4 regions of the Staphylococcus sp. 510 genome follow, and region 1 is predicted to be linked to each of the others. Evidence: riboswitches for the same ligand, from Rfam matches in the RefSeq annotation. Region 1 holds a riboswitch; each other region holds the start of a gene.
What was found. Region 1 has a riboswitch for S-adenosylmethionine ahead of metK (methionine adenosyltransferase). Riboswitches for the same ligand answer to the same signal wherever they lie in the genome.
Positions count from the first base shown of each region.

Region 1 (8,053 bases):
CATTACATACATATGGTTTCCTTTTTTAAAGTATTTATGTAATGTGGACGTATACAAATCAACCTTTTCCATGAGAATTGGTTGATTTAGTTTTATATATGAAATCCAATCATTCTAGATATAGAATTATATATTTTGTGACTGACCAAATTGAAGGGATTAAAAAAATGCAATATTTATTTATTTTTATTGGTGGCGCCTTTGGTGCATTAATGAGATATCTGTTTTCTTTCTTTAATCATGGACATGACATACCTATAGGCACATTAAGTGTCAATTTAATAGGTGGCTTTTTTATGGGTTTTTTGTCGGCTTTAACTATTAAGTTATTTAACAATAATCCTTTATTAAAAAAAGCTGTCACTACTGGATTCATGGGAGCATTGACTACTTTTTCTACATTTCAATTCGAACTCGTTCAAATGTTTAATCAGCAACAATGGGCGTTATTAATCTTTTATGATTTGATTAGTTACATCCTATGTATCCTTTTATGTTTATTAGGCAAGAAATTAGGTGAGCAGATATGATAATGACAATGGTATTAGTTATGCTGGGCGGCGGTATTGGTGCGATGAGTCGTGCGTTGATATCAAATTACTTCAATCACTTTAATACCAGATTACCTGTTGGCACTTTGATAGTTAATATTGTTGGATGTATGTTAATTGGTGCCATATCAGGCTTATCACTTCACATCAAATGGATGAATCCATTCTTCATCACAGGTATTTTAGGCGGGTTAACAACATTTTCAACCTTATCTAATGAACTTGTAGGCATGGTATCACCTCAATTTAAGCCTATACCTTTTATTATTTATACGCTCTTGCAATTTGTTGGTGCCTTTGCAAGTTGCTATTTTGCATATCATTTATTTCAATAACTAATGATATTCATTAAAACCACGTCCCCTGTTCGATTGAGGACGTGGTTTTGTCATATTATTTCCCATTAAATTCTGAAGGGTCTGGCCCAATTCTTTTATTTTGATTTAGGTCATCTAATTTTTTCATTTGGTCATCATTTAATTCAAAATCTAATATATTTAGATTTTCGTCAATACGGTGAGGTGTTACTGATTTAGGAATTGTGACTACTTGATGTTGATAGTTCCATCTAATAATCACTTGTGCTGGCGTTTGCCCAACTTCTTGTGCTACTTGATTAACTACTTCATCATCTAATATTTGCGCGTTCATTAATGGTGACCAAGATTCCATCACAATATTTTGAACATCTAAATATTGTCTCAACTCTTTTTGAGTTAAGTATGGATGGAACTCAACTTGGTTAATTACAGGCTTAATAGATACTTGAGCTAGTAACGCTTCAAAATGATCTACATTAAAGTTACTCACTCCAATATTTTTAACACGCTCTTGTTTATATAAATCTTCCATACCTTGCCATGTATCTATCATTAGGGCTTCATTCATACCCGGCCAATGCATTAAATACAAATCTAGATAATCTAAATCTAACCTTTTCAAACTATTTTCGTAGGCTTGTTCAACATTTTCTCTACCATAATCTTCTAACCATAATTTTGAGGTAATAAATAAATCCTCACGTTTTAAGCCTGCAGATTCAAGCCCTTCTTTAATACCTTGTCCTACCTTTTCTTCATTACCATATACCTTTGCTGTATCGATACTTCTATATCCATTTTCAATTGCGTATTTAACAGCTTTTGTACAATCATCATTATTTTCAACTCTAAATGTACCTAGACCAACTTTCGGCATCGTATGACCATTATAAAATTTAATATTATCCATACATTCCCACTCCTTAAATACAATTTCAATATTCTATACCCTATGAAAGTAGATAAAACTCAGATTAAACATAAGTCATATAAATTTCAATATCTGTGCTCAAAACTAAAAAAGCTAGTAGAGATAAAATCCCTACTAGCTTCGTTGATATTTAATTAAATGATTCGATTTGTTCCATGATTTGTTGTAAATCATCGACATTATATTGAATACGTCCATGGAATACAAATTTGTTAAAGAATTCATCTAGTTGTTCAGGTCCAACTAATACTTTGACATTACTATTTTGAGCATAATTAGAAATAGTAACATCCCCTTCATTTTTAGGGTTAAAGTAAAGAATAGATGTTGGTGTATACTTAGTATTTAATTTACTTTGTAAGTCACCAGCTACATTCTGTATTTGTTGAATCTCATCTGAATAGTTTATAAATGATAATGATTTTTCGTCACTATTTTGATCAAGTACTAATGTTTGAGGCGTTCCTTTATCTAATTCCAACGTATTAAATACTTGTTCCATTGTTGGTAGCTCAGAAAATTGAGCGCCACTAATACCATTATATACATGACCTTTTAATAATTGAGAATCAATAATATATAATCCAGTACGTGTAAGAACGAGATGACTAATTCTTTCAATCTTATTTAATTCATTTGTCGGTAAGAAAATATTAGCCATGATATGCATATCTTCAGGACGAATACGTTTTTCATTGACTAAACGCTCACGAATACCAATTAATCGCATATCAGTTACATATTCACTATGGTTTTTAGAAAATAGCTTTAATGCATCAATTTCTCTTTCTTTACTATTTACTGTAGCTTCATAATCTTCTTTTTGTTTCGTAACTGTCTTTTTATTCTCAATACGTTCTTTTTCCAAAGCTTCTTCATGAGATGCCTTTATACTTTGTTCTTTTTGTTGGTATTCTTCTTCTGTTTGTTGCTTAATCTTTTTCTTACTATTTAATGCAATTAAAAATAGTACAAAAAAGATAATTGCAATAACTACTGCAACAATTAACCCTATACCAATAGGTGAAGATAAACTCATCACATCAACGCTCCTTTTATATGATCAATACAATTAATTATAAAACATAATCAAGACATTTTCGACATCTTGTCGCAATTTATCTTATTATATTTCAAACATCTCACATGCTATTTTGTTTAAGCCTTGTTAATCGTATCTTTTAAAACGTTGACTTTATCCAATTTTTCCCATGGTAATAATATGTCAGTACGTCCAAAATGACCGTATGCAGCAGTTTGTTTATAAATAGGTTGTTTTAAATCTAACATTTTAATGATACCAGCTGGTCTTAAATCAAAGTTTGCTCTAACTGCTTCTACTAATTCAGACTCAGACACTTTACCTGTCCCGAACGTATCAATAGCTATAGATACTGGTTCAGCTACACCAATAGCATAAGCAAGTTGTACTTCACATTGTTCAGCTAATTCTGCAGCAACAATATTCTTCGCTACATATCTTGCAGCATAAGCAGCAGAACGGTCTACTTTAGTTGGATCCTTACCACTGAAGCAACCACCACCATGGCGTGCATAACCTCCGTACGTATCTACAATAATCTTACGTCCTGTTAATCCAGCATCCCCTTGTGGTCCACCGATTACAAAACGTCCTGTAGGATTAATATAGAATTTCGTCTTATCATCCATTAATGATTCTGGAACAGTTGGATAAATGACATGTTTTTTAATATCGTTTTGAATTTCTTCTAACGATTTATCTTCAGCGTGTTGTGTTGATACAACAATAGTATCAATGTGTTTAGGTTTATCATTTTCATCATATTCTACAGTGACTTGAACCTTACCATCTGGACGTAAATAATCTATAATGTCATCTTTACGTACATCTGATAGACGTTTCGCTAATTGATGAGATAAGAAAATAGGTAACGGCATATAAGTATCTGTTTCGTTTGTAGCATAACCAAACATTAATCCTTGGTCACCTGCACCAGTTGCTTCAATTTCTTCTTCAGAAATATCATCACGGTATTCTAATGCTGTATCAACACCTTGAGCGATATCTGGTGATTGTTCATCAATTGCAGTTAAAACCGCCATTGTTTGTGAATCATAACCATATTTGGCACGTGTATAACCAATATCTTTAATTGTCTCTCTTACTACTTTTGGAATGTCAACATATGTCGTTGTTGAAATTTCACCTGAAATTAATGCCATTCCGGTTGTCACTGTTGTCTCACAAGCGACACGTGCATTAGGGTCGTCTTTAAGAATTTCGTCTAAGATTGCATCAGATACCTGATCAGCAATTTTATCTGGATGTCCTTCAGTTACTGATTCTGAAGTAAATAATCGTTTATTGTTAGTCATGTTTTGCTCCTTTTAAAATATATTACGATAATTCTCTTTTATATGAGCTAAATAAAAGAGCCTTCTACTACTACCTAGATAGAGTGAAGGCTCTTATACGTCCATTCGCTCTTATCGTTCAGACATTATGTGTCTGCAAACGGTTTGGCACCTTTCTTTTTATATGTAAAAAGAGGTTGCTGGGTTTCATTGGGTCCATGTCCCTCCACCACTCAGGATAAGAGAATCCGTTAAAATTAATACTACCTAATAAGAGAATTAATGTCAATTTATGATTTAAGTTATTTTAGTAATAATTTACGGTGGATTAATTAAATTGATATGTTATACTATTGAAATGTAAAGGCTTACATTATAACTATCTGGAGGGATTAAGTATGTCGATTGATACATACTCTGAAACGACAAAAATTAAACAATTATTAGAAAAACCATCAACGAAGTTTCAACTATCAACAACTCAACTTTACAATAAGATCTTAGATAATAATGAAGGTGAACTTACTGAATTAGGCGCTATTAACGCAAGCACTGGTAAATATACTGGTCGCTCACCAAAAGATAAGTTTATCGTTACTGAACCTTCATATAGAGATAATGTAGATTGGGGAGACGTCAATCAACCTATCGATGAAGAAACATTCTTAAAACTTTATAATAAAGTATTAGATTACTTAGGTAAAAAAGATGAACTATATGTGTTTAACGGCTACGCAGGTAGTGATAAAGATTCACGTTTAAAATTAACTGTCATTAACGAATTAGCATGGCATAATTTATTTGCACATAATATGTTCATTCGTCCTGAATCTAAAGAAGAAGCAAAATCAATCAAACCTAACTTTACAATTGTATCAGCACCACATTTTAAAGCTGATCCTGAAGTTGATGGTACGAAAACTGAAACGTTTGTCATTGTATCATTTAAGCATAAGGTTATTTTAATCGGTGGCACAGAATACGCTGGTGAAATGAAAAAAGGTATCTTCTCAGTAATGAACTACTTATTACCTATGCAAGATATTATGAGTATGCATTGCTCTGCTAACGTAGGAGAAAAAGGCGATGTCGCATTATTCTTTGGGTTATCAGGTACAGGTAAAACAACGTTATCAGCTGATCCTGAAAGAAAATTAATCGGTGACGATGAACATGGTTGGAATAAAAATGGTGTGTTCAACATTGAAGGTGGTTGCTACGCAAAAGCGATCAATCTTTCAAAAGAAAAAGAACCACAAATTTATGATGCTATTGAATACGGCACTATCCTAGAAAACACAGTCGTTAAAGAAGATGGTACTGTTGATTTCGATGATAATAAATTCACTGAAAATACAAGAGCGGCATACCCTATTCATCATATTGATAATATTGTATTACCTTCAAAAGCAGCACATCCTAATACGATTATCTTTTTAACTGCAGATGCATTTGGTGTGATTCCTCCAATTTCAAAATTAACTAAAGATCAAGCAATGTATCATTTCTTAAGTGGATTCACGTCTAAATTAGCAGGTACTGAACGTGGTGTAACTGAACCAGAACCATCATTCTCTACTTGTTTCGGCGCACCATTCTTACCACTTCATCCAACTGTTTATGCAGACCTATTAGGTGAATTAATTGATAAACATGATGTTGATGTGTATTTAGTTAACACTGGATGGACTGGCGGAAAATATGGTGTTGGTAGAAGAATTAGTTTACACTATACACGTCAAATGGTTAACCAAGCTATCTCAGGTAAATTAAAAGATGCAGAGTTTACAAAAGACTCAACATTTGGTTTAAATATTCCAGTTGAAATCGAAGATGTACCAAAAACTATTTTAAATCCTATTAATGCTTGGAGCGACGCTGAAAAATATAAAGCACAAGCAAATGATCTTATCCAACGATTTGAAGATAACTTCAAAAAATTCGGCCCTGAAGTGGAACATATTTCTGACAAAGGTGCTTTCAATAAATAAAAGTAAAAGCGCGGCAGATTTAAATCTGCTGCGCTATTTTTTGTTTGTTTCTATTTGAGTCATCCATTTATGTATATACGTTAAAGTTTCTTGCAAAGCAAATGGTCGAGGTACATGTCCTTCTTCCATTTGATAACATGTATCATAAGGTGCACCAATATCTTTCAATTGTCGTTCTAGATAATAAGCTTGATGAATACCTACCTGTTTATCTTTACCACCATGTACAATTAAAATCGGTGGACTTTGCGGTGTAATATATTGTATCGCTTCTCTAACTTCATATGCTTCATGATCTTTTTTAGGATGTCCTACCATTCTTCTCAACATCCCTCTTAAATCCACACGCTCTTCATACATTAAATGTATATCAGAAACACCACCCCAAATGATATAACTATCAACTGGTAAATCTTGAAATGTTAGCAAGCCTTGCAACCCACCACGAGAAAATCCAATCATATGTATAAACGTGTAGGGATATTTTGAATGTAATATGCGTATAAGTTCAGTGACATCATTTAAATCTCCTCGATAAAACTCATCTTTACCTTCACTACCATTATTACCTCTATAATAAGGACCTACAACAAGTGTGTGCTCATTGGCAAATTGCATTAAACGAGCTGCTCGTACCCGACCAACTTGTCCTTTTCCGCCTCTTAAATAAACCACGATTCGATTAACTTTACTATATGGTGTCATCACTAGTGCTTTCACTTTTAGATGATCAACATCATAAGTGATTTCATCAAACTGGTGCGTAGCTATTTCAATCGGCATTCTTTTCATTTTAATAAAGTCCAAGTGAAGTCACCCTTTCAAAACAGTGTAAAATGGCGTCATCTTGTAGCAAAAAACTACGTTCACTATATGGTATGTCTTTAATAGAAGTAAAAAGACAAGGGCCATCTGTTTCTAAATAGTCAGTTCGATTGGCTAAAGATGAAACTTGAATAAAATAAACATCTTTGACGAACCTAGTGGCATCGTTAGTTTTCACAGTATATTGAGCAATATACTGCATTTCTTCTACATATGCGCCGGTTTCTTCATATAATTCTCGTTGGATAGCATCAATACTTGATTCTCCATGTTCTCTTTTGCCGCCAGGAAATTCAATACCTCTATTTTTATGTCTAGTAAATAATAACTTCCCTTGGTATACTGGTATTGCAAGAACGTGATTACCTGTTGGATTATCTGTATTCGCTTTATATGTTAACTGCACTTCTCTTTGGTCTTTATCTAAAAACTTCAAGTACATCACATTCCTTTATAATATGTTAAAATAACTGTATTCAAAATTCTGGTTGGAGGCTTTTTTATGAAAAAAATATTTCTAGCCTTGATACATTTTTATCAACGCTATATATCTCCATTAACACCACCTACTTGTCGCTTTTATCCTACATGTTCAGAATATACGCGTGAAGCCATTCAATATCATGGTGCTTTCAAAGGATTATATTTAGGTATTCGACGCATACTCAAATGCCATCCACTACATAAAGGTGGCTATGACCCAGTACCGCTTGCTAAAAATAAGTCTAAACATCACCATTAATACATTCTAATTTACTTCTATCAACTACTGGGGGGATGAATGCAATCATTCCCTCTTTTAAAATACCTTCATTTTCCACAAAATCATTTTCAAAATAATAGCCTGCTGGCGTCACATCTCCAGGATAATCACCATATTGAGATAACATCGCAGTAAAATATCGACTCAATCCATATTCGTACATACCACCTACAACAATATTAATACCCCTATTTTTTAGATAATCAATGGTTTCGATAACACGGTCAATGCCACCTAATCTAAACGGCTTGAGTACGACCGTATCAATTGGATAATGCGAAACAATATACTGAATATCATCAATTGATGTAGCTTTTTCATCAATAGCAATAGGT
Region 1 covers NZ_JBXVVK010000009.1:113,848-121,900, forward strand. The annotation lists gene AC2D8K_RS08550 (hypothetical protein) at 1-29, shown strand, start outside; gene crcB (fluoride efflux transporter CrcB) at 168-530, shown strand; gene AC2D8K_RS08560 (fluoride efflux transporter FluC) at 530-886, shown strand; gene AC2D8K_RS08565 (aldo/keto reductase) at 945-1,781, opposite strand; gene AC2D8K_RS08570 (NERD domain-containing protein) at 1,933-2,841, opposite strand; gene metK (methionine adenosyltransferase) at 2,961-4,160, opposite strand; SAM riboswitch class I at 4,269-4,384, opposite strand; gene pckA (phosphoenolpyruvate carboxykinase (ATP)) at 4,538-6,130, shown strand; gene AC2D8K_RS08585 (alpha/beta hydrolase family protein) at 6,164-6,913, opposite strand; gene ytkD (RNA deprotection pyrophosphohydrolase) at 6,924-7,397, opposite strand; gene yidD (membrane protein insertion efficiency factor YidD) at 7,458-7,697, shown strand; gene menC (o-succinylbenzoate synthase) at 7,681-8,053, opposite strand, start outside.

Region 2 (8,053 bases), on a different contig from region 1:
GAACATTTCTTGTTGTAGGAACATTAGTAGATAATTCTGCAAGGTATTGCGGGCCACCCGCTTCACTCAAACTTCCTTCAGTCGTTAATTGATCCATTAACGTCACTACATCAATTTCTTTATTATCTTCATTTAAGTGCATCATCGCACGGAAAATATGTTGATGGGCGCCTCTATAAAATGACTCAGGAAGTAACACTTCCTGAGTTGTATTAATTAATTCCGGATCAATAATAATGGCACCTAAGACAGATTGTTCGGCTTCATTGCTATGTGGCATTTGATTTTGCTCGTACATACTATCCATTATTGATTACACCTCTATTTTCAATCCATCTTTATTGTTCTACTGTATGCACACGAATAGTACCTTCAACTTCTTTATCTAATTTAACAGGTACGTTTGTATAACCTAATGTGTGGATACCTTGTGGTAAATCCATTTTACGTTTATCTAATTTAATGTCATGTTGATCTTTAAGGGCTTGGGCAATTTGTTTCGTACTTACTGAACCAAATAATTTACCGCTTTCACCTGTTTTAGCAGATACTTCAACTTCGATGTTAGCTAATTTTTCTTTTAATGCTTTAGCATCATCAATTTCTTGTTGTCTGTCTGCTTCAGCACGTTTATTTTGTTGTTCTAATTGTTTTAAGTTACCAGGTGTAGCTTCAACGGCGTAATTATTTTTTAATAAGAAGTTATTTGCATAACCTACTGGTACATCTTTAACTTCGCCTTTTTTACCTTTACCTTTAACATCTTGTGTGAAAATTACTTTCATGCGTCTTCACTCCTACTCATTTGTTCTGTTATTGCTTGTTGTAATTGTACAATGGCATCTTCGACTGAGACACCTTTTAATTGTGTCGCTGCATTCGTCAAGTGACCCCCGCCACCAAGGGCTTCCATTGTTAATTGAACATTAACTGACCCTAATGAACGGGCTGAGATACCGACTAGGTTATCTTCACGTTTGGCAACGACATATGAAGCTTCTATACCTTCTAAACTTAACAACTCATCGGCTGCTTGTGCAACTGTAACAGGATGATAAATTTTATCATCTGAGCCATGTGCAATGGCAACACCGTTATCTTGTACTTCGACTGTTCTAATTAATTCAGAACGGTTAATGTACGTATCCACATCATCCTTTAAGAAGTGTTGTGTCAGAATGGTATCTGCACCATGTGCTCTTAAATAACTTGCGGCATCGAACGTTCTTGAACCCGTACGTAATGTGAAGTTTCTTGTATCAACAATAATACCTGCATACATAACAGTAGATTCAAGACGTGTTAAACGCTGTTCAGTTGGTTGATATTCTAGCAACTCTGTGACAAGTTCGGCTGTTGAACTTGCATAAGGTTCCATATAAACCAGTAGTGGATTTGAGATAAAGCTTTCACCACGTCTATGATGGTCAATTACCACTTTACGATTTGCTTTGTTTAAGACATTTTCATCTAGAACCATTTCTGGTTTATGCGTATCAACGACAACAACTGTTGTTTTAGATGTCATCATATCCCATGCATCGTCAGATGTAATAAATCGTTCTTTAAGTTCTGGTTTCTTATCAATTTCATCCATGACACGACGTAATGTTGGATCGATATCAGATTCATTCAACACAACATATGCTTCTAGATTATTCATTAAAGCGAATCTAGACACACCGATGGCTGCACCAATGGCATCTAAGTCAGGTCGTTTATGTCCCATTACGATGACTTTATCGCCTTCGGTTAAGATATCTTTTAATGCGTGTGAGATAACACGTGCTCTTACACGTGTACGTTTTTCCATAGGGTCAGTCTTACCACCGTAGAAACGTACGTTGCCGTTCATGTTTTTAATAGCGACTTGGTCACCACCACGACCTAGTGCTAAATCTAGACCTGATTGTGATAATTCACCTAAGTCGATAAGATTTTCAGTACCTTCACCGACACCAATACTTAATGTCAATTGTGCTCGGTAACCAACACTTTTCTCACGTAATTGACTTAAAATGTTGAAATTTGAGTCTTCGATTTCTGCTAAAATCTTTTGATTTAAATAGGCTACGAATTGGTCTGAATTATAACGTTTGAAATAAATATTATATTCTGATGCCCAACGACTAATTACACGTGTAACCATTGAGTTAATTTCAGAACGTTGTGTGTCATTCATGTTTTGCGTAATTTCATCGTAGTTATCTAAGAATAATGTTGCAATAATGGGTTTTGAATCTTCATATAGTTGGTTCGTTTGTACTTCATCTGTAATATCGAAGAAGTATAAGCAATGTTCATTGCTTGAATAACGTACTCTATAATGATAATTTTCATGTTCAATTTCTACTTCTTGAACTTTCTCCAATTGCTTTAAGATATTAGGAAATATTTCGTTTACCGATTCTGAAATAACATTAGTTGTTAAATGTTCAGACATAAATTGGTTAACCCATTCAATATGGTCGTTCTCATCTAACACAATCATCCCGATCGGTAAGTGTTTAATCGCCTTATTACTACTTGTTGTAATATGACCACTTAAACCATCCACATAACTGTCCATTTTCATAAAAGCTTGTCTTAGCAAGAATCCACTAGCAATAATCATTACTAGTAATATTCCTGCAGCTATGCCTGCCACGATTTGGTTAAATATAAACCAAACGATGACTAATGCTATAGCAGTCAGTACCATTATAATAAATGGTATGAGCAAAGCTTTTTTAGTGGATTGACGGTTCATTCTTCCACCTCTCATCACTTTTTATTATTATTGTTCATTAGTTGTTTTAAATTGATACATAAATCGATGACACCTAATAACCCTACAATGTGAGTCATTGGCGTTAATAATGTCCCTATAACCATTAATATGATAGTTACTACATTCGGTAGTCGCTTCGCTTTTCCGAAGAAATGTATCACGCTCATCCCTTGAATGTACATCACTAATGATAACACAACTTCAAAGTTTAAGACGATACTCTGGAACGTACTTGGTTGGGTCGCAAACATTACACAAAGTAAATCAATAATATAGATTGTTAATAGCGTACGATTCATCTGCCAAGCGAATAGTGGTTTGAATATTGGCGTAGCTACTTTGAATTTGCGAAGGATTGGAAATGTTATGATCAGATTAATTAAAACGAAAAGAAAAACGATAATAATGAGATAACTAGGGAGTTGGACCGTCATTTGGCGGATACTTTCTTCAAGCATCTGTCTGTAATCAGCATCTGCTCCACTTGTTAATAACATGTTATGAACGGTTTCTTTAACAGGGTTAACTAATGCGGCTGCTCTTGGGATTTTATCAAATACTTGTAATAACATGAATCCTATCAATGTCATTAAACTTAGAGATACCGTTGTTACATATAAAATTCTTTCTTTTGTTGCTCTTTCCTTAAGTAATTGTCCAATGATTAAACTCGTTAAAATCACTAAAACCATTATACTTAAGACGAATGTATTACCTAATAATGTTGTAATTATAACTGTTACTAAGGCACTAATTCCAAATGACTGAATAGATTTGTTCCATAATACGACACCTGGGATTGTTGCAAATAAACATAAAATTAAGCCGAGAATAGGTAATACATGTGTTACTAAAGCGACTATCACTAATGCTAATGTACCTATAATAGTTGCTTTAGGTTGTATTTTTGAAAACACACACGCCACTCCCATACTTTTTTTGACTATAATTACCATTTTAACCTCTTTGAAAAAAATAAACAATAAAGTACTACTGATATTTATGTCGGTCAATTCCAGCAGTACTTTAGAGTGAAATAATCTATAGTTTTTACAAATTTTTAATTAAAATTCATTACGATAAACCTTTTAAAAGCAAGCATAGTAATATGAAAATCAAATCATTATTAAAAGTAGAATTGGAAATATGGCAATTAAATTAATTAGATTAATAAAACTACTTTTTAAAACAAATTCTTTCTTAGTTAATAAATACATAATTAATGAAAATATAAGTAAAACACAACTAATAAATAGGAAATATCTACATATATCTAATCCCTTTTCAGATAGATTATTGAAGTTGAATATTATTAATGATGCTATAACTATATAATTCAATGCATTTAATATAATTATCAATTGTTTCATCTCATAGTCACCTATTTAATTTCTCGATTTGTATTCTCTTTATATACTATACTTTTAAAATCGATATTCAACCTTATAAAATTAACGTTAGAACATGGTTTTAGTCATTATCGTCGAATATGTTTCGCATTTAAAAAGTGATATAAATTAGGTGCCCAATCTTCAAAATTAAGTAAGAAACCATCGTGCCCCACATTATCTGGTACAAAAAAGTGTCGATGATATTTAAAACGTTGCCCTGTCGCTAATACTTGATCATCTGGATACAACAAATCATCTATGAATCCCATCGTTAATACCTTTGTGTCTAATGAGTTAAATACCTCATCAACATCATCTCTACCTCTATCAATATTATGACTATCTAAGACGTCCAGCAGTGTTAAATAACATGATAAATCAAATGATTCTTTGAACTTATTACCTTGATGTTGTTGATAACTAACTACCTCTTCAGGCGTGAAGCGTTGCTCATAACTTTTAGAAGAACGATAAGTTAAAAATCCTAATTGTCGGGCAATACTTAAACCTTCTTTACCTCCGATATGAATCGCTTGTCTAGCAATCTCATTAAAGGCACAACTGTACGATGATGTTTTATCTGTAGCAGCAAGTATGACCGCTTTATCCACTTGGAATCGTCGGTTATAAAGTAATTCTAGTGCTTGCATACCTCCTAGACTACCACCGATTAAAATATCTATTTTATTAAATCCTAGTGCTTCTATCCCCTTCTCAAGTGCACGTACGATATCTCTTAATGTTAAATGATCTGGAAAATGTGGATCATTATGCTTTGAACTTGAACCAAATGGACTCCCTATCACGTTGAATGTTAAAAATTGATAATCATTAATAGGCATATATCCGCCATCAATAATTTCACGCCACCAACCTGGATGTTCATCTGTACCATATGTAAGATGATTGCCAGTTAGTGCATGGCAAACTAATGCTAATGGTTGTCCAGGAAAACCTACATGTTCATATTTTAATTTTAAGTTTTGTATCGTTTCTCCAGACTCTGTCGTGAATTGGCCTAATTCTAATGTATCAACTGTATAATTCGACATATATGAATCCATCCTCCTTTAAATAAAAAAAGCTTCTTACTCTATGAAAAGTAAGAAGCGGTTCAGTACTTATCATTCGAGTGCTCGTTGGTTTTAGCACCGTACTCGTATTCTTTGTAGCCGGTTGCTGAAGCGTCTATGGGCCAAGTCCCTCAACTTCTCTGAATAAGATTTTATGATTAAGTTTTGAATAAATACATTAATTATCTAAATTTTCTAACTACTTGAATTTTAACTAACTCCATCACGAAATTCAATATGTAGACCTTGATTTCTATAGAAAGAATCTCAACAGAGCGATAAATGCAATACCACCTAAAATCGTCCAGGTTAGACTTCTCGTATAGATGGCTAATAATATAGTTGGTATTAATGCAATAATGAATGGCACATTGAGTGTATAGCCTACACTACCCTCATGTTGTTGAATCAAACCGTCCAAGACGAGCGCTGTAAAAAGTGTAATTGGAATAAAGGATAACCATCGAATCAAAACGTCAGGTAAATTCACTCGTGAAATCATCATAAATGGAATCACTCTAACTAAAATCGTAACAATACCACATAGAATAATAATGATTAACATATGTTGATCTGTCATCATCTGTCCATCACCACCCCTAATGTAGAAGCGACAACCGCAGATATAATAATCGCTACATATGAAGGCATAACAAAGCTTAACGTTAACATCATCACAATGACACATAGAATAAGCACAAGATAGATGTTGATCTTAGACTTTTTAACAGATTCAAATTGAGCAATACCTAAAAATACAAACATAGCCGTAATCGCAAAATCTAATCCTAACATCTCTGGATTCGAAATATATTTGCCGAATATAGCACCAACTACACAAGAAAAGGTCCAAAACAAATATGCTGTAATGTTTAAACCATGCAACCAACGATCGTTAATTGGCTCACCTTTTAAATAAGGTGTGATGGCTACACCAAATGTTTCATCGGTCACTAAAGAACCAAGTCCAATTCGATTCCATAAACTATAAGACTTAAAATTAGGTGCTAACGTCATACTTAATAAAAACATACGTGAATTAACAATAAACGTTGTCAACACTATCGCTGTTATCGGTGTTCCAGCTATGACTAACGCACATATAATAAATTGCGCCGCACCAGCATAAATAATTAAACAAAGTAATATAATTTCTAATAAACTAAACTTTTGAGATGCAGCAACAATACCGAATGAAATACCAACACCTGCATATCCTAATAATGTTGGAATACATTCTTTAACACCTTGTCTAAATGTGAGATGGGTCATCTTGCCTCCCCTTTCTAGTACCAAATGCATTTACGTTTAAATAATAAACTCAAGTCTAATATACAATGATGAAAACGGCAATCACTTTAGACGTCGGTATGTGTGACGTAAGACAACCATCGGTTTAAAAACGTCGCAACTAAAGCGTTTATAATATGACAGAATTTTCCGTAAACAATTAGACGTCCCCTCTATTTTTGCATCTAAATTTTACTTAATGACCCTCCCCTACCCTCTTACTTTTGATTATTCGCATAAAAAATACGCGGCAATGATGGCTCTTCATTACCGCGCATTGTATAGCTATTTATTCGCTAACAATCTAAATTATTTAGTTGGCTTTTGAATATGAGTTTTACCACCCATGAATGGTACTAAGGCTTCAGGGATTGTTACTGTACCATCTTCATTTTGGTAGTTCTCAACGATTGCTGCGAATGTACGACCTACAGCTAAACCACTACCGTTTAACGTATGCGCTAATTCAGGTTTAGCTGCATTATCACGTTTGAAACGGATATTGGCACGTCGTGCTTGGAAGTCAGTACAGTTTGAACATGAACTGATTTCTTTGTAGTCGTTATAGCTTGGTAACCATACTTCTAAGTCGTATGTTTTACTAGCACTGAAACCAATGTCTCCAGTACATAAGATAACACGACGATATGGTAATCCTAATTCTTCTAAGATTGCTTCAGCGTTTGTAGTCATTTCTTCTAAAGCATCCCAAGAATCTTCAGGTTTTTCAAAGCGTACCATTTCAACTTTGTCGAATTGGTGTAAACGAATTAAACCTCTTGTATCTCTACCAGCTGAACCCGCTTCACTACGGAAACATGCAGATTGTCCAGTGAATTTTTCAGGTAAGACACCTGGTTGGATGATTTCATCACGATAGAAGTTTGTTAAAGGTACTTCAGCAGTTGGAATTGTATATAGTCCTTCTTTTTCTACTTTAAATAAATCTTCTTCGAATTTAGGTAATTGACCAGTACCATACATTGTATCAGCGTTAACTAATTGAGGTACCATCATTTCAGTGTAACCATGTTGTGTTGTATGTTTCGTAATCATGTAGTTCATTAATGCACGTTCTAATTGTGCACCGTCTCTTGTTAGATAAACGAAACGTGCACCAGAAATTTTAGCGGCACGATCGAAGTCAGCCATTTTAAGATCTTCTACGATATCCCAGTGTGCTTTCGCTTCGAAATCAAATTCACGTGGTGTACCCCATTTTTTTACTTCGATATTTTCTTCATCTGAAGCACCTTGTGGTACATCGTCATTGATAAGGTTTGGAATACGACATAGAATGTCTGTCATTTTATTATCAATTTCATTTAATTGTGTATCATATTCTTTAATGTCATCACCTAATTGACGCATTTCAGCAATAACATCATCAGCATTTTCTTTATTACGTTTTTTCTGAGCGATTTCTTCACTTACTTTATTACGTTTCGCTTTCATCTCTTCTGTCTTGCTTATTAATGTACGACGCTTTTCATCTAATTCTAATACCTCATCGACTACTTTAGGGTCGT
Region 2 covers NZ_JBXVVK010000014.1:15,207-23,259, forward strand. The annotation lists gene dnaB (replicative DNA helicase) at 1-307, opposite strand, end outside; gene rplI (50S ribosomal protein L9) at 339-785, opposite strand; gene AC2D8K_RS10645 (DHH family phosphoesterase) at 782-2,749, opposite strand; gene AC2D8K_RS10650 (YybS family protein) at 2,764-3,702, opposite strand; gene metX (homoserine O-acetyltransferase MetX) at 4,248-5,213, opposite strand; SAM riboswitch class I at 5,280-5,385, opposite strand; gene AC2D8K_RS10660 (AzlD domain-containing protein) at 5,488-5,817, opposite strand; gene AC2D8K_RS10665 (AzlC family ABC transporter permease) at 5,814-6,506, opposite strand; gene serS (serine--tRNA ligase) at 6,834-8,053, opposite strand, start outside.
Region 2: linked by a shared signal. The riboswitch ahead of metX (homoserine O-acetyltransferase MetX) and the one ahead of metK (methionine adenosyltransferase) in region 1 are both predicted to bind S-adenosylmethionine.

Region 3 (8,053 bases), on a different contig from region 1:
ATGAAAGCTGATCCAAGACAACGTCAAAATAGAGAAAATTACTTTGCATTCGGTGCATTTGCCCAAAATTTAATGTTATTACTTTATGAAGCGGGTATCGGTACATGTTGGAAATCGCCTGCATATATTTTTGAACCTAAAATACGTAAAGCATTAAATATTGAAGATGATGAAATTTTAGCAGGATTCTTATATCTAACCGATTTAGAAGAACCAATGACAAAAGCTAAACGTAAGAATAGAGATTTAATCTCAGAGTATTAAAGTGATTATATAGAGCTATAATCAAATAAGGTCGAGACCATAACTAAGTCATAAACCATAAAGTGGTTACTTATGATACTTAATTAGTGTCTCGACCATTTTTGTATATTATTTATTGAATGTTTCGTCTAAGAATGATTCTACTTGTTCAGGTGATTTAGCGTTTGCTGAGTGTAAATGAGCTAACTTTTCACCATTTTTAAATACTAAAATACTTGGAATACCCATAACATCATTTTCAGCAGTTACATCTTCTAATTCATCACGATTAACAGTATACCATTCATAATCTTTATATTTTTCAACGATAGGGTCTATCCACATATCCATTGCTTTACAATCAGGGCACCAGCCTGCTTCGAATTTGACGATGACAGGTTGATCGTTTTGGACAGTGTTGTTAAATTGTTCAGTTGTTTTAATACTTTCCATTTATAAAAGCTCCTTTGAAAAAGTTTAGTAAATTTATTATAACGGATGGAAATACTTAAATAAAAAAATAAGCTTAAAAAGTAGAGCGTTTTCTAAAATAACATGATATATTGGATTTAAGAGATAAAGGAGGCAAATCGATGATTAAATTTTACCAATATGCTAATTGTACAACTTGCAAAAAAGCAGCTAAATTTTTAGATGAATACGGTGTAAGTTATGAACCTATTGATATCGTTCAACATACACCTACGAAAAATGAATTTAAAGAAATAGTAGATAAAACTGGTGTAGATACTAAAAAATTATTTAATACGCACGGTGCTAAATATCGTGAATTAGATTTAAAAAATAAATTAAATGACTTATCAGACGAAGAACGTTTTGAATTACTTGCTTCAGATGGCATGTTAGTGAAACGTCCGTTAGCTATATTAGGTGATAAGATTACATTAGGCTTTAAAGAAGAAGAATATAAAAATACTTGGTTATAAAAGTAGATTGTTTCAAATTATAAAAAGTGAACTTTCATTTTAATAAAGTTATAAAAATAGCAATTTACATTTTTAAACCCGAATATTTTAAGGTTTAAAATTTTTAGATAATAGTTGATTGATAATTGCGGGTATGGCATCATTAAAATGTACTTAAAATTAGGAGGGGATTTATCGTGGCAGTACCAAACGAATTTAAATACTCTAAAGAACACGAATGGGTTAAAGTTGAAGGAAATGTAGCGACAATTGGTATTACTGAATATGCTCAAAATGAGTTAGGTGATATCGTATTCGTTGAATTACCTGAAACTGATGATGAATTAAACGAAGGCGACACTTTCGGTAGTGTTGAATCTGTAAAAACTGTATCTGAATTATATGCACCAATTACTGGTAAAGTAGTTGAAGTTAATGAAGAATTAGAAGATAGTCCTGAATTTGTAAACGAATCACCATATGAAAAAGCATGGATGGTTAAAGTAGAAATTAGCGACGAAAGCCAAATTGACGAATTATTATCAGCAGATCAATATTCAGAAATGATTGGCGAATAATATTAGTAAACTCCTCGATCTCGTATCAAGGAGTTTTTTTAGTGTTTTTTAAATCTTTAGATTTTGGAAACACTTATGCCATTGCGAAAGCAAAGGCGACCCGAATGCAAGGAATATATAAGCAAGAGTACATACAATTTGATGAACTTAGATTAAAAAACATTTATGACATTTGTAAAAATGATATTAACAGTGTAATAAAATGGTTAATTCATTTTAAGTTTTTGCAGTATATGTTTTATAAGCAGAATCCTCGTGGAAATGAATAGTGATAGTTAATTTTCGATTTTTAAAGGGTGAATACTTATGACTATTGTGAACAAAGTAATCATTGTTGAAGGTAAATCTGATAAAAAACGAGTGCAGCAAGTCATCGCAGAACCGGTAAGTATTATCTGTACGCATGGTACTATGAGTATAGATAAGATCGATGATATGATAGAATCACTTTATGGTAAACAAGTTTTCGTCTTAGCTGATTCAGATGACGAAGGGGATCGAATTAGAAAATGGTTCAAACGATATTTAAGTGAGTCTGAACATATTTTTGTAGATAAAACATTTTGCGAAGTGGCAAACTGTCCTAAAAATTATTTAGCACATGTACTTACCAAACATGGATTTAATTGCAAGAAAGAGAAATCCCTTATACCTAATTTAAAAACTGAAAGGTTAGTTTTAGTGAATGAGTAAATCTATAGAAATAGACGATGTGACAGAAAATTTTGGAGAAGAAAAACATCTTATTTTCGGGTATACGCCAACATGTGGGACGTGTAAAGTGTCTGAAAGAATGTTGGATATAGCAAATGAAATCTTGAAACTCCCCGTTAAGAAAATCGATATGAACTTTCATCCGAAATTTAGTGAAACACATCAAATTATGTCAGTACCAGTATTAATGTTAATGAATAAGGATAAAGAAGTGAAAAGGTTGTATGCATTTAGGTCTGTTCCTTATTTGTTAGAAAATTTAAAATAATTATTGACGAATCTCTACCGTGATGGTAGGATTAAATAAAATTAAATCATGCAAACACTCTTATCGAGAGAGGTGGAGGGATGTGCCCTACGAAGCCCGGCAACCGTCTTATATAGAAATGGTGCCAATTCACATAAAGGTAAACTTTAGAAGATGAGAGAAAGATATTTTAAAATGCTTTCTCAAACAGTCTAAAGTTTTGAGGAAGCATTTTTTAATTTGTATTAGTTATAAACAAGGAGGCATTAACGTGATTGAGTTAAAACAAATCGTGAAACGATATCATACGAAAAATAAAGACGTACTCGCTGTAGATCACGTTGATTTAAACATTCAATCCGGTTCCATTTTTGGGGTGATTGGTTTTTCTGGAGCAGGTAAGAGTACTTTAATTAGAATGTTTAATAATTTAGAAGCACCCACTTCTGGAGAAGTTATTATTGATGGAGATAATATAAGTCAATTATCGAAGTCAGATTTACGTAAGAAACGCCAAAAAGTAAGTATGATTTTCCAACATTTTAATTTACTATGGTCGAGAACAGTTCTTAAAAATATTACATTCCCACTAGAAATTGCAGGCTTATCTAGAGGAGAAGCTAAACGTAAGGCCAATGAATTAATAGAACTTGTAGGGTTGAAAGGTCGAGAAAATGCATATCCATCTGAGTTGTCTGGTGGACAAAAACAAAGAGTGGGTATTGCTAGAGCATTAGCCAATGATCCGACAGTATTGCTTTGTGATGAAGCAACGAGTGCACTTGATCCTCAAACTACAGATGAAATTTTAGACTTATTATTAAAAATACGTGAGCAACAAAATTTAACAATCGTGTTAATCACGCATGAAATGCAAGTCATTCGCCGAATATGTGATGAAGTTGCAGTTATGGAAAACGGACGAGTGATAGAACAAGGTCAAATAAGCCAGGTATTTGAAAATCCACAACACGAAGTAACACGACGATTTGTAAAAGATGATTTAAATGAGGATTTTGAAGAATCATTAGATGCATTAGAACCATTAGATAACAATGCATACATAGTTCGATTAAACTTTAACGGTGAAAATACAACTCAACCGATTATATCGTACATTACGAAAACACATCAGATTGAAGTCAACATTTTGGAAGCTGACATTAAGAATACAAGAAATGGTACGTTAGGATTTTTAGTCGTCCATATACCTTTTATAAGTTCTGAAAATTTTGAAGTTTTCAAAAATAATCTTCATGAGAAACATGTGAATGTGGAGGTGTTAAGACATGGGTAAGTCAGTTGGAGAAATACTCCAAGAAATGATTACAATGCCAAACGTCCAATGGCCAGAAGTTTGGCAAGCCATTGTTGAAACACTTTATATGACTGTTGTATCAACAATATTTGCTTTTATATTTGGATTGATTTTAGGTGTTTTATTATTTTTATCAGCTAAGAGTCATTCGAAAGTTGCAAGAATTTTTTATTCAATTGTTTCATTTATAGTGAACTTATTTAGAGCGATACCGTTCATCATTTTAATTCTTTTATTAATACCATTTACAAGTGTTGTATTAGGTACAATAAGTGGTCCAACAGGTGCATTGCCTGCCTTAATCATAGGTGCAGCGCCATTCTATGCTAGATTAGTAGAAATTGCTTTCAAAGAAATAGATAAAGGGGTAATTGAAGCAGCATGGTCTATGGGTGCTAATACTTGGACTGTAGTAAGAAAAGTATTACTACCTGAAGCAATGCCGGCGTTAGTATCAGGCTTGACAGTAACAGCAATTGCATTAGTAGGATCTACAGCAATTGCCGGCGTTATTGGTGCGGGTGGTTTAGGTAACTTAGCATACTTAACTGGTTTCACTCGAAATCAAAATGACGTTATTTTAGTTTCAACAGTTTTCATCTTAATTATTGTATTCATCATCCAATTTATTGGTGATTGGGTTACAAATAAAATTGATAAACGCTAAAGAAAAGGGGATAAATCAATGAAGAAAATTTTAGGTATTTTATTATTACTATCTTTAACCGTAGCATTAGCAGCATGTGGAGGTAAGGATGATGACAAGACGATTAAAGTCGGAGCTTCACCTGCACCACACGCAGAAATTCTAGAAAAAGCCAAACCATTATTAGAGAAAAAAGGTTATAAATTAGATATTCAAACAATCAATGACTATACAACGCCTAACAAATTATTAGATAAAGGTGAATTAGATGCCAACTTCTTCCAACACACACCTTACTTAAAAACTGAAAGTAAAGAAAAAGGATACAAAATTGAGTCAGCTGGTGACGTAGAATTAGAACCAATGGCAGTTTACTCTAAAAAATATAAAAGTTTAAAAGATTTACCTAAAGGCGCAACAGTATACGTATCTAACAACCCTGCAGAACAAGGTCGTTTCCTTAAATTCTTCGTGGATGAAGGATTAATTAAAATTAAAAAAGGTGTTAAAATTGAAGATGCAAAATTCAGTGACATCACTGAAAATAAAAAAGATATCAAATTTAATAACAAACAATCAGCAGAATTCTTGCCTAAAATCTATCAAAAACAAGATGCAGATGCAGTGATTATTAACTCAAACTATGCTATTGATCAAAAATTAAATCCTAAAAAAGATTCAATCGCATATGAAAAAGCTAAAGATAATCCATATGCTAACTTAATCGCAGTTAAAGATGGACATAAAGATGATAAGAAAATTAAAGAATTAATGAAAGTTTTACGTTCAAAAGAAATTAAAGACTACATTAATAAAAAATATGATGGTGCCGTTGTGCCTGCAGAATAATGATTGAAACAGTAAAATCCTCAAGACGAAAATGCTTGAGGATTTTTGTATATTTAAATGTTGATTCAATCCATAGTTATCCAATAGCTCATTTTAATATGTTATAAAATAACAATATTAATGAAGCAATGAGTAGAAGTACAGAAGGTAACATGGCATTATGATTAGGCTTAGTGAATTGATTTTTAATAATTAAAATTAAAGATATTAATATTAATAAAGTTGCTAATAAATGAATGATCAATACTAACATTAAACCACTCCTTTCTTGCAAGCATAACATAATGAAAAAGGCATTATTTTCATAATAAACACTCAATTAATATAAATTTTTTGATAATAAATGTTTATATAGTACGAATAGTGGTATAAATTAATCATAATAACTTACAAAATAAATTCTAGGAGGAATTCATCATGGCTGAAGATAAATTCGAACAAGCAAAAGGTAATGTAAAAGAAACTGTAGGTAACGTAACTGATAATGAAAACCTTGAAAAAGAAGGTAAAGAAGATAAAGCTTCTGGTAAAGTTAAAGAAGCAGTAAATAACGTTATCGACAAAGTAAAAGGTAACAAAGAATAATTAATAAATAATCAAAAGGCTCTCATACACCAAAGTGTTTGAGAGCCTTTCTTTTTATATTTGTTCTTCATTTTTAGCAGTTATTTGTCCTAAGACATAGCTAACGATAAAGCCAATAATTAAAGTGACAATTGAAATGATCCATGTCAAAGCGGAATGAGGTAAACCTGGATAAACGGCAAATATAGATCCAATAACGAAGCCTATAATTAATGCAAATGTCATGGTTGTATGATGATGTAACAAGTATTGGATTAATTTACTTGAAACTAAGAATCCAGTTAGGATACCTAAACCTACAATTAAAAGTATGGGTAAAGCGTTGAAATTAAATTTAACTAATTCAGATATAGCAAACATTACAGTACCATAAGCACCAAATATAAGTAACATAAATGAACCAGAGATTCCTGGTAAGAGCATTGCACTAGAAGCGCATATACCTGCAATATAATATTTAATAATAAGACTAGTAGATAAAGATAATGTTTCTCCTGTGTGCTTGTCTCCACCATTAAGTAAAGTCATAATCACTAATATTGCGATGCCAACCAAAACTACAATGTAATGCTTTGCTTTGAAAGTAGATTTAAAACGTGACACTTTAAGAAGGTAAGGAATGATACCGATGATTAAACCAGTAAAAAAGAACATCGTTGGAATTTCATGTGTACTAAGTAAATAGTTAAATAGATTACTTAATATACCGATTGCTAAAAGCATTCCTATTATAATAGGTAATAAAAATTTCAAACTAGGCCAAAATCTTCTAGAAAATAAGCCGCTGATGGAACTAATAAAACCATCATAAATGCCAAGTAAAAGTGCTATAGTACCACCACTAACACCAGGTACTAAATCACTCGTACCCATACCAAAACCTTTTAATACATTAATCCATTTAAAGTTTTTCATTAATGTCTCCTTTCTTAACCCTAAAAGGTTAAAGTGTATAATAACATAATTCATTGGTTTGGGTTAAATAAAACAACTATTTGTCTAAAAAGTGTCTATTGAGAAAGATGCATATTTCGTTATCATTTGAAATAACTAAAAACAATAGATGAAAATCGTTTTTTGAAAAGAATAACTCTAATTTACGGTTTTAAAAAGTTTATATTCTCCTGTAAGTACGTTATAATGAACAGGATTGAAAATTCCAAAGGCTTTTTGACTACAGATTAAAATTATTATAAACTAGTTAAGAAAACTTTATATTTTATGGAGGGAATATAAATGTCATCAACATTAGAAATTAAAGACCTACACGTGTCTATTGACGATAAAGAAATTTTAAAAGGTGTTAATTTAACAATTAATACTGGGGAAATTCATGCCATTATGGGACCAAATGGTACTGGTAAATCAACGTTATCATCTGCAATTATGGGTCATCCAAGCTATGAGGTAACACAAGGTGAAGTGTTACTTGATGGTGTTAACATTTTAGAATTAGAAGTTGATGAAAGAGCTAAAGCAGGATTATTCTTAGCAATGCAATATCCTTCTGAAATTACAGGTGTTACTAACGCTGATTTCATGCGTTCAGCAATCAATGCTAAACGTGAAGAAGGACAAGAAATCAACTTAATGCAATTTATTAAAAAATTGGATAAAGAAATGGATTTCTTAGATATTGACCAAGATATGGCACAACGTTATCTAAATGAAGGTTTCTCAGGCGGAGAGAAAAAACGTAATGAAATCCTACAATTGATGATGTTAGAACCTAAATTTGCAATTTTAGATGAAATTGACTCAGGTTTAGATATCGATGCGTTAAAAGTAGTATCTAAAGGTATTAATCAAATGCGTGGAGAAGATTTCGGTGCATTAATGATTACTCACTATCAACGTTTATTAAATTATATTACACCAGACAAAGTACATGTTATGTATGGAGGTAAAGTAGTTAAATCTGGTGGACCAGAGTTAGCGAAACGCCTT
Region 3 covers NZ_JBXVVK010000003.1:8,476-16,528, forward strand. The annotation lists gene AC2D8K_RS03015 (nitroreductase family protein) at 1-264, shown strand, start outside; gene AC2D8K_RS03020 (thioredoxin family protein) at 373-696, opposite strand; gene AC2D8K_RS03025 (arsenate reductase family protein) at 837-1,190, shown strand; gene gcvH (glycine cleavage system protein GcvH) at 1,367-1,747, shown strand; gene AC2D8K_RS03035 (toprim domain-containing protein) at 2,054-2,440, shown strand; gene AC2D8K_RS03040 (thioredoxin family protein) at 2,433-2,729, shown strand; SAM riboswitch class I at 2,787-2,889, shown strand; gene AC2D8K_RS03045 (methionine ABC transporter ATP-binding protein) at 2,980-4,005, shown strand; gene AC2D8K_RS03050 (methionine ABC transporter permease) at 3,998-4,693, shown strand; gene AC2D8K_RS03055 (MetQ/NlpA family ABC transporter substrate-binding protein) at 4,712-5,521, shown strand; gene AC2D8K_RS03060 (hypothetical protein) at 5,610-5,774, opposite strand; gene AC2D8K_RS03065 (CsbD family protein) at 5,936-6,106, shown strand; gene popT (polyprenyl-phosphate transporter PopT) at 6,161-7,021, opposite strand; gene sufC (Fe-S cluster assembly ATPase SufC) at 7,343-8,053, shown strand, end outside.
Region 3: linked by a shared signal. The riboswitch ahead of AC2D8K_RS03045 (methionine ABC transporter ATP-binding protein) and the one ahead of metK (methionine adenosyltransferase) in region 1 are both predicted to bind S-adenosylmethionine.

Region 4 (8,053 bases), on a different contig from region 1:
GGTATTAACCATGCTCAAAAAGTGATTAAAGATGGTAGAGTCATTGTGGATAATGAATTTTCATTAGACTAGGACAAAGTGTTCATTGATATGACCGTGCCGACGTTGTCGGTACGGTTTTTTGTTTATAATAAAAGGAAAAAATATATTTTTAGAAAAGTTTGACAATTATGTTAGTATATATAGAAAAATAGTTTTAGGTTGAAAGGGATGGAGATATCAATGACTGGTTATACAGATTACGTGAATTGGCGACGTACATTTCACCAATTCCCTGAAATATCAGAGAAAGAATATGAAACTACGCAACGACTTAAACGTATATTAGAAGCACATGATATAAAAATTTTAGATTTACCGTTAGATACAGGATTAGTTGCAGAAATTGGACAAGGGGACCAAATGATTGCGATTAGAACTGATATAGACGCACTACCTATCAATGAGCAAGTTGAACATGAATTTACATCAACCAATCAAGGTGTCATGCATGCATGTGGTCATGATATTCATATGGCAAGTATATTAGGGGTTGCAACACAATTGAAAGCCCAAGAGAGTGAATTAAATGGTCGAGTGAGAATCATATTCCAAGCGGCTGAAGAGCTAGGTCATGGAGCTAAAAAGGTAGTAGATACAGGGGCATTAGATGGTGTGAAAGCAGTATTAGGATTCCATAATTATCCAACGATGGACATTGGTGACTTTGCTATAAAGAAAGGGCCTATTACGTCTGCTGTAGATCGCTTCGAATTTGAGATTAAAGGAAAAGGGGCACATGCTGCTAAACCAGAACAGGGTAATGACCCAACCGTTGCTTTAGGTCAACTGATTAATAGTTTACAAACGATTGTAAGTAGAAATTTATCTGCTTTTGATAATGCAGTTGTTACTATTGGTGAAATTTCATGTGGAAATACATGGAATGTCATTGCCGATCAAGCCTATGTACAAGGGACTGTCCGTTCATTTAAACCAGAACATAGAGCATATATCAAACAACGAATGAATGATATTGCTGATGGTTTAGCACGAACATTTAATATACAGGTAGATTGCCGATATACACGACTTCCTGGAACAGTAATTAATGATGATGAATTAACTGATATGGCGATAGAAGTAGCAAAAGATATCGGTTATCATGTCTCAATGATGGATTTACCATTAACGATTGGTGAAGACTTTTCAGGTTATACAGAAACGTATCCTGGTGTATTTGCATTCATAGGATCTAATAGTGAGTATGACTTACATCATCCTTTATATGATCCAGATGAGCGTATTTTAGAAAAAGTGCCAACTTATTTTGTGACACTGGCGAAACGTCTTCTGAATCAATAGTCACTATACATTGTATAAAGATAATATGATTAACATCTGGATAACCTTGGGTATATGACAACATATACAAATTGAGGAGATGAATTTAAAATGTCAGCACAAGATCCTAGAAATAAATTCAAATCAACAGACTATGAAAAACAAGAGCAGCCACTTCCAGGCTTGCAAAGTCAATTAACGCCTGAACCAGATTGCGGTGAGACATCATACGTCGGACACGGGCGATTAAAAGGATATAAAATGTTAGTCACAGGTGGCGATTCTGCCATTGGACGCGCAGCAGCTATTGCTTATGCTAAAGAAGGCGCAGATGTTGCGATTAATTATCTTCCAAGTGAAGACAAAGACGCACAAGACGTTAAACAAGTGATTGAAGAAGCGGGACAAAAAGCAGTGCTAATACCTGGTGATATACGTGATGAACAATTTAACTATGACATGGTCGAAGAAGCACATCAACAGCTTGGTGGACTTGATAATGTAACATTAGTCGCTGGACATCAACAATACCATGATGATATTCGAGGATTTGATACTCAATCATTTAAAGAGACATTTGAAACCAATGTATATCCAATATTTTGGACAGTACAAAAAGCATTAGAGTATTTACAACCTGGGGCATCAATTACTACAACGTCATCTGTTCAAGGATATAATCCAAGCCCTATCTTACACGACTATGCCGCCTCAAAAGCTGCCATTATCTCATTGACGAAAAGTTTATCAGAAGAGCTTGGCGCAAAAGGTATTCGTGTCAATTGTGTGGCACCAGGACCATTTTGGTCACCTTTACAAATTACTGGTGGACAACCACAACGTAATATTCCGAAATTCGGTAAAAATACACCACTTGGCCGTGCAGGTCAACCTGTTGAACTATCAGGAACATATGTACTTTTAGCATCTGAAGAATCAAGTTATACAACCGGACAAGTCTTCGGTGTGACAGGCGGCATTCAAATTAACTAATGAATAGCAGTTGGTCGATAAAGTGTTAATACTTTATCGACCATTTTTTTGTGACAAATTATATGATAACTATATCCAATTTTATTATGAATTTGGAATAAAAATATGTTTAATGTAAAATAAAAATATAAAATTATTAACCTTTTTAATGAATGGAATTTAATTAAAGAATACAGATATATCTAAGGGATAGGTAATTTATACGACAAATTGCAATAGAAATCTTATATCTAAAGGAGGTAATAACATGGTGAAAGATACGTTTATAAGGATTGCTCCGTTCATAATAGGTATAATCGCTATAGTTGTATTTTCGTTATTTACTACGAATCAATGGTTTTTAATCATTTTAATACTTTTATTTGCGCTTACCAATGCATTAAAAAATCTGTATTTTGTTAATAAAAATATTAAAAATCATATCATATGGATTAATAAAACAATCGACCGGTTATTAGGTATTATTATCGGTTGTTTATGGATTGTATTTTTTATGATGATATTATTTCAACAAAATTATACATGGATTACTTTCTTAATTGTATTGGTAACTATGACGTTTGTTTTTTATATAGAAACTAAATTACAAATTGATGATGATACGCAAAGGAAAAACCATCGAGATTATAAAGTGATCTCTCAACAACGTGAACGACAATTTAAAATACTGATGATTAGTATGACAACCATTTCTATTATTTTAATGATGGTATCACTTTATTTAAAATGGTGGGTCGCCTTTGGTATAGCTATTGCAATGTTATTCGTAGTTGCTGTTGCATTAATTATTTATGAAAAATATTTTACGACGAAGTTTTAATTTATGATTGACGTCATAGGAATTATCTTGTAACGTAAACGTTAAATATGAATCACTTATCAAGAGAAGTGGAGGGACTGGCCCTATGAAGCTTCGGCAACATTGAATCATGTGCCAATTCCAGTAACCTATCTAGGTTTGAAGATAAGGGGATAATCGTTGTAGATGGACCTCTTTTCTTTATCATAAAGAAGAGAGGTATTTTTTGTAAGGAAGTAGGTCTAATGATGAAAGAAACTAAAAAGGGTAATGCTTGGGCGTTATTTCCGTTATTATTATTTATGTTGTTATTTTTAGGTGTAGGTATCATCTCGGGTGATTTCACGACGATGCCGTTAAATGTTGCGATAACGATTACAGTAATCGTTGCTTTGTTGATGAATCGCAAAGAAAAATTTGCCACTAAAGTTGAAGTGTTTACTAAAGGTGCAGGTCATTCAAATATTATTTTAATGATGCTTATCTTTATTTTAGCAGGCGCATTTTCTACGACTACAGAGAAAATGGGTGGTGTGACTTCTACTGTAAATTTGGGATTGTCTCTCATCCCTGAAAATTTAATTATAGTAGGTTTATTTATCATTTGTATGTTTGTTTCTATTTCAATGGGAACATCAGTAGGCACAGTAGCAGCTATTGCACCAGTAGGATTTGGATTTGCACAAGCTACAGATGTATCTGCAGCTTTAGCTATGGCTACAGTTGTTGGTGGCGCTATGTTTGGAGATAATCTTTCTATGATTTCTGATACTACGATAGCGGCTGTACGTACACAACATACGAAGATGAAAGATAAATTTAAAGTAAACTTTAGAATTGTTTTGCCAGGTGCGATATTAACCATAGTTGTACTATTTTTCCTAACAAATGGAATTTCCATGGATCATTCTAAAAGTTATGATTTCCAATTAGTTAAAGTCATTCCGTATTTATTGGTGTTGATACTAGCGCTAGTTGGTGTCAATGTGATTATCGTCCTTATTGGTGGGACAGTTTTATCTGGAGTCATTGGCCTTATTGATGGCTCATTTGGTTGGAAAGGATTACTAAGTGCTGTATCTAAAGGAATTATAGGTATGGAAGATATTGCTATGATTGCCTTATTAATTGGTGGTTTAGTAGGACTTATTCAACATAATGGCGGTATAGATTGGTTGTTAAATGTAGTCAGAGGTCGCGTGAAATCTAAACGAGGAGCTGAAATAGGCATTGCCAGTTTAGTAAGTGTGGCAGATATTGCAACAGCTAATAATACTATTTCAATCATTATGTCAGGACCATTAGCTAAAAATATTGCAGATGAATATGATGTTGATCCACGTAAATCAGCTAGTATTTTAGATATATTTGGTGGGTGTTTCCAAGGCTTATTACCATATAGTCCTCAAGTGATTTCAGCTGCAGGAGTAGCGGGCATCTCACCATTCTTACTCGTTCCTTATAGTATTTATCCTATCATGCTTGGTGTATGCGGATTGATTGCTATTTTAATTGGTTATCCAAAATTAAAAAACAAAGCATAAAACGATTATAAACTGAGACGATTTAGTCTCGGTTTTTTAATTGATAAATAGAACAGTACAGAGAAAATGTTTCAAGTCAGCGTTTTAATGGTAAACTAGACTAAATGTGTAGAAGCGCAATCTTTTTTAATGTATAAATGTTTGGAAGTTTGAACAAATACGTTAAAATAGTATTAAGAGTGAAAGTAGGTGACTGAAAGTGGCAAAGTATAATGTGGAAAATGAATATGTAGAAATTGATATTGAACGTTTATTAAAATATTCACCAGAAACAATTTATGAAGCTTGGACGAAAGAAGATATTCTCAAACAATGGTTTATGACGTCGAAACGTACGAATAAATCATTTGAAGCTGATGTCCAAGAAGGTGGTAAGTATCGTATCGTTGATAGTAGAAATGGTAAACAAAATATTATCGAAGGTACATACGAAGAATTAGTCATGGATGAATTTATTAAAATGACAATAGGTATGCCAGGCTTAAGTAACGAGGAGGATATTATAGAAGTAGAATTCTTCGAACGTGAATCAGGTGGCACCCAAATGTTCTTCTATTATCAATCATATATGGAACGTGAAAGAAGATTAACCAATCTTGAATACAAACAGAAAAAGAAAGAATACCATGATTCAACTGCGCATGGATTTGAACTTATGTTTGACAAAATGAATGCAGTATTAGAAGAAATTGAAGAACAGAAAAATAATTAATTTGAATTAATCAATAGTAATATATAAGCCAGTAAATGAATTTAAGAAAGTTCATTTACTGGCTTTTTATCTTTATAGACAAAATGATTATTTGAGTTCACCTTTTTCTTTCCGTTCATTATATTTTCTGAGTAGTGTTTCAAAGAAAATATGATAACTAATAAAACTTGAATAATCAGTGCCATCATTTAAATAGAATGTATTACTAGATACATACACATTATAATTTGCTTGTTGGGCTAACGTATTATCTTTCATCGTTGTGACTGAGATAAAATATTTTTGTCTCAATTGCAATAGCTGTGTTACTTCTTTTAATTGATAAGTTTCACCAGATAGCGAAATGATAAAGAAAAGGTCTTGCGGTACGGTTTTGTTTAAGACCATTTTTAATTCGTGTTCATCATAAAGAATAATGATGTTTTTATGCATTGTTAATAATATTCTTTGTGCTTCTTCAGCCACATTGATTTGAGCTCTACCCGTTCCATATAAATATATCGTTCCAGCATCATTCATTTTATTAGTTAGTAGCTCATAATCTATACGATCTAAATAATTAAATGTATTTTCAATTTCCTGTCTAAATGATTCGATAGAGTCAGAAGGTAATTGATTTTTCTTTTCACTTTCAAATTTTAAAAATGATTTGAAGTCGCTATAACCATCAAATCCTAATTTTCGTGTAAAGCGATGTATTGTAGCGTTTGAAGCATGTGTATGTTGTGCCAAGTCTTGAATTTTTAAATTTTTACATAAATCAACATGGGTATTAACGAAATTCGCAATTTGTAAATCATTGTCATTAAGTTGATTAAAGTTCGCATTCACACGTTCATCTAGAAACATGACGACACCTCATTTATTAGTGTTGAAAAAATTTTCATCATAAGAAAACATAATCTGATTATACAAAATACTTTCAAAATGCGTCAATGACGTTGTGGTTATGTAAGCGTTTACTATATATTAGAAATAAGATATGACATTGAAAGGAATGATTTAAACTCATTTTCAATGTGGAACAGAAAGAAATTGGGATGTGGAGGTTATTATAATGAATGCAATCAAACGTTTTGGTAGTGCAATGATTGTACCTGTCTTGATGTTTGCTTTCTTTGGGATTGTACTGGGGTTTGCAACATTATTCAAAAATCCAACTATTATGGGTGGTTTAGCAGACCAACATACATTTTGGTTTAAATTTTGGTCAGTGATAGAGTCTGGTGGTTGGGTTATATTTAACCACATGGAAATTGTATTTGTAGTAGGGTTGCCACTATCTTTAGCTAAAAAAGCACCAGGCCACGCAGCACTAGCTGCATTAATGGGCTATTTAATGTTTAATACATTTATTAATGCGATATTAACACAATGGCCACATACATTTGGTGCCAATTTAGAAAAAGGTGTTGAAAATGTTACTGGCCTAAAAGCAATTGCTGGTATAGAAACATTAGATACTAATATTTTAGGCGGAATTATTATTTCAGGGATTATTACATGGATTCATAATCGTTATTATAGTAAACGTCTCCCAGAAATGTTAGGCGTATTCCAAGGATTAACATTTGTAGTGACGATTTCGTTCTTTGTGATGTTACCTGTCGCGGCAATTACTTGTGTGGTATGGCCTACAGTTCAACATGGTATTGCGTCAGTACAACACTTTATTATCGGATCAGGATATGTAGGTGTGTGGTTATATCATTTCTTAGAAAGAGTATTGATTCCAACCGGTTTACATCATTTCATTTATGCACCTATTGAAGTGGGCCCTGTCGTTGTCAATCATGGACTTAAAGCGGAATGGTTGCAACATTTAAATCAATTTGCAGAGAGTAGTAAGCCATTAAAAGAACAATTCCCGTACGGATTTATGTTACAAGGTAACGGAAAAGTATTCGGTTGTTTAGGTATTGCATTGGCAATGTATTCCACAACACCAAAAGAGAATCGAAAAAAAGTGGCTGCATTATTAATACCGGCAACACTTACAGCTGTAGTCGCAGGTATTACAGAACCATTAGAATTTACATTCTTATTTATTGCACCATATTTATTCGTATTGCACGCATTACTTGCAGCAACAATGGATACAATCATGTATGGTTTTGGATTAGTAGGTAACATGGGCGGTGGTGTTTTAGACTTCTTAGCTACAAACTGGATACCACTTGGTAAAGAACATTGGATGACATATGTGATTCAAGTGGTTATTGGTTTAATATTTGTAGGTATTTATTATGTATTATTTAGATTTTTAATATTGAAATTTGATATTCCGTTACCAGGTCGTCGTAAAAATGAAGAAGAAGTTAAACTATTCTCTAAACAAGATTACAAAGAGAAAAAAGGCGAAGGCAAGGCATCAAAGTCTCAATCAACTGGAAATGAATATGATGATAAAGCAGCTTATTATTTAGAAGGTCTAGGCGGTAAAGAGAATATTAAAGATGTTACAAATTGTACTACTCGTTTACGATTAACAGTTAATGATGAAAACAAAGTAGAAGACAGTAGTTATTTCACACATAATCAAATGGCACATGGTCTAGTTAAAAGTGGGAAAAGTGTACAAGTCGTAGTCGGTATGTCTGTACCACAAGTGAGAGAAGCATTTGAACACTTAGTATATGATAACGACGGAAAATAAATATATAAAAGGGATTCTGAAACATT
Region 4 covers NZ_JBXVVK010000007.1:19,353-27,405, forward strand. The annotation lists gene hutI (imidazolonepropionase) at 1-72, shown strand, start outside; gene AC2D8K_RS06595 (amidohydrolase) at 223-1,344, shown strand; gene AC2D8K_RS06600 (SDR family oxidoreductase) at 1,435-2,316, shown strand; gene AC2D8K_RS06605 (hypothetical protein) at 2,564-3,136, shown strand; SAM riboswitch class I at 3,190-3,287, shown strand; gene AC2D8K_RS06610 (Na+/H+ antiporter NhaC family protein) at 3,364-4,659, shown strand; gene AC2D8K_RS06615 (SRPBCC family protein) at 4,859-5,371, shown strand; gene AC2D8K_RS06620 (MurR/RpiR family transcriptional regulator) at 5,459-6,220, opposite strand; gene AC2D8K_RS06625 (alpha-glucoside-specific PTS transporter subunit IIBC) at 6,429-8,027, shown strand.
Region 4: linked by a shared signal. The riboswitch ahead of AC2D8K_RS06610 (Na+/H+ antiporter NhaC family protein) and the one ahead of metK (methionine adenosyltransferase) in region 1 are both predicted to bind S-adenosylmethionine.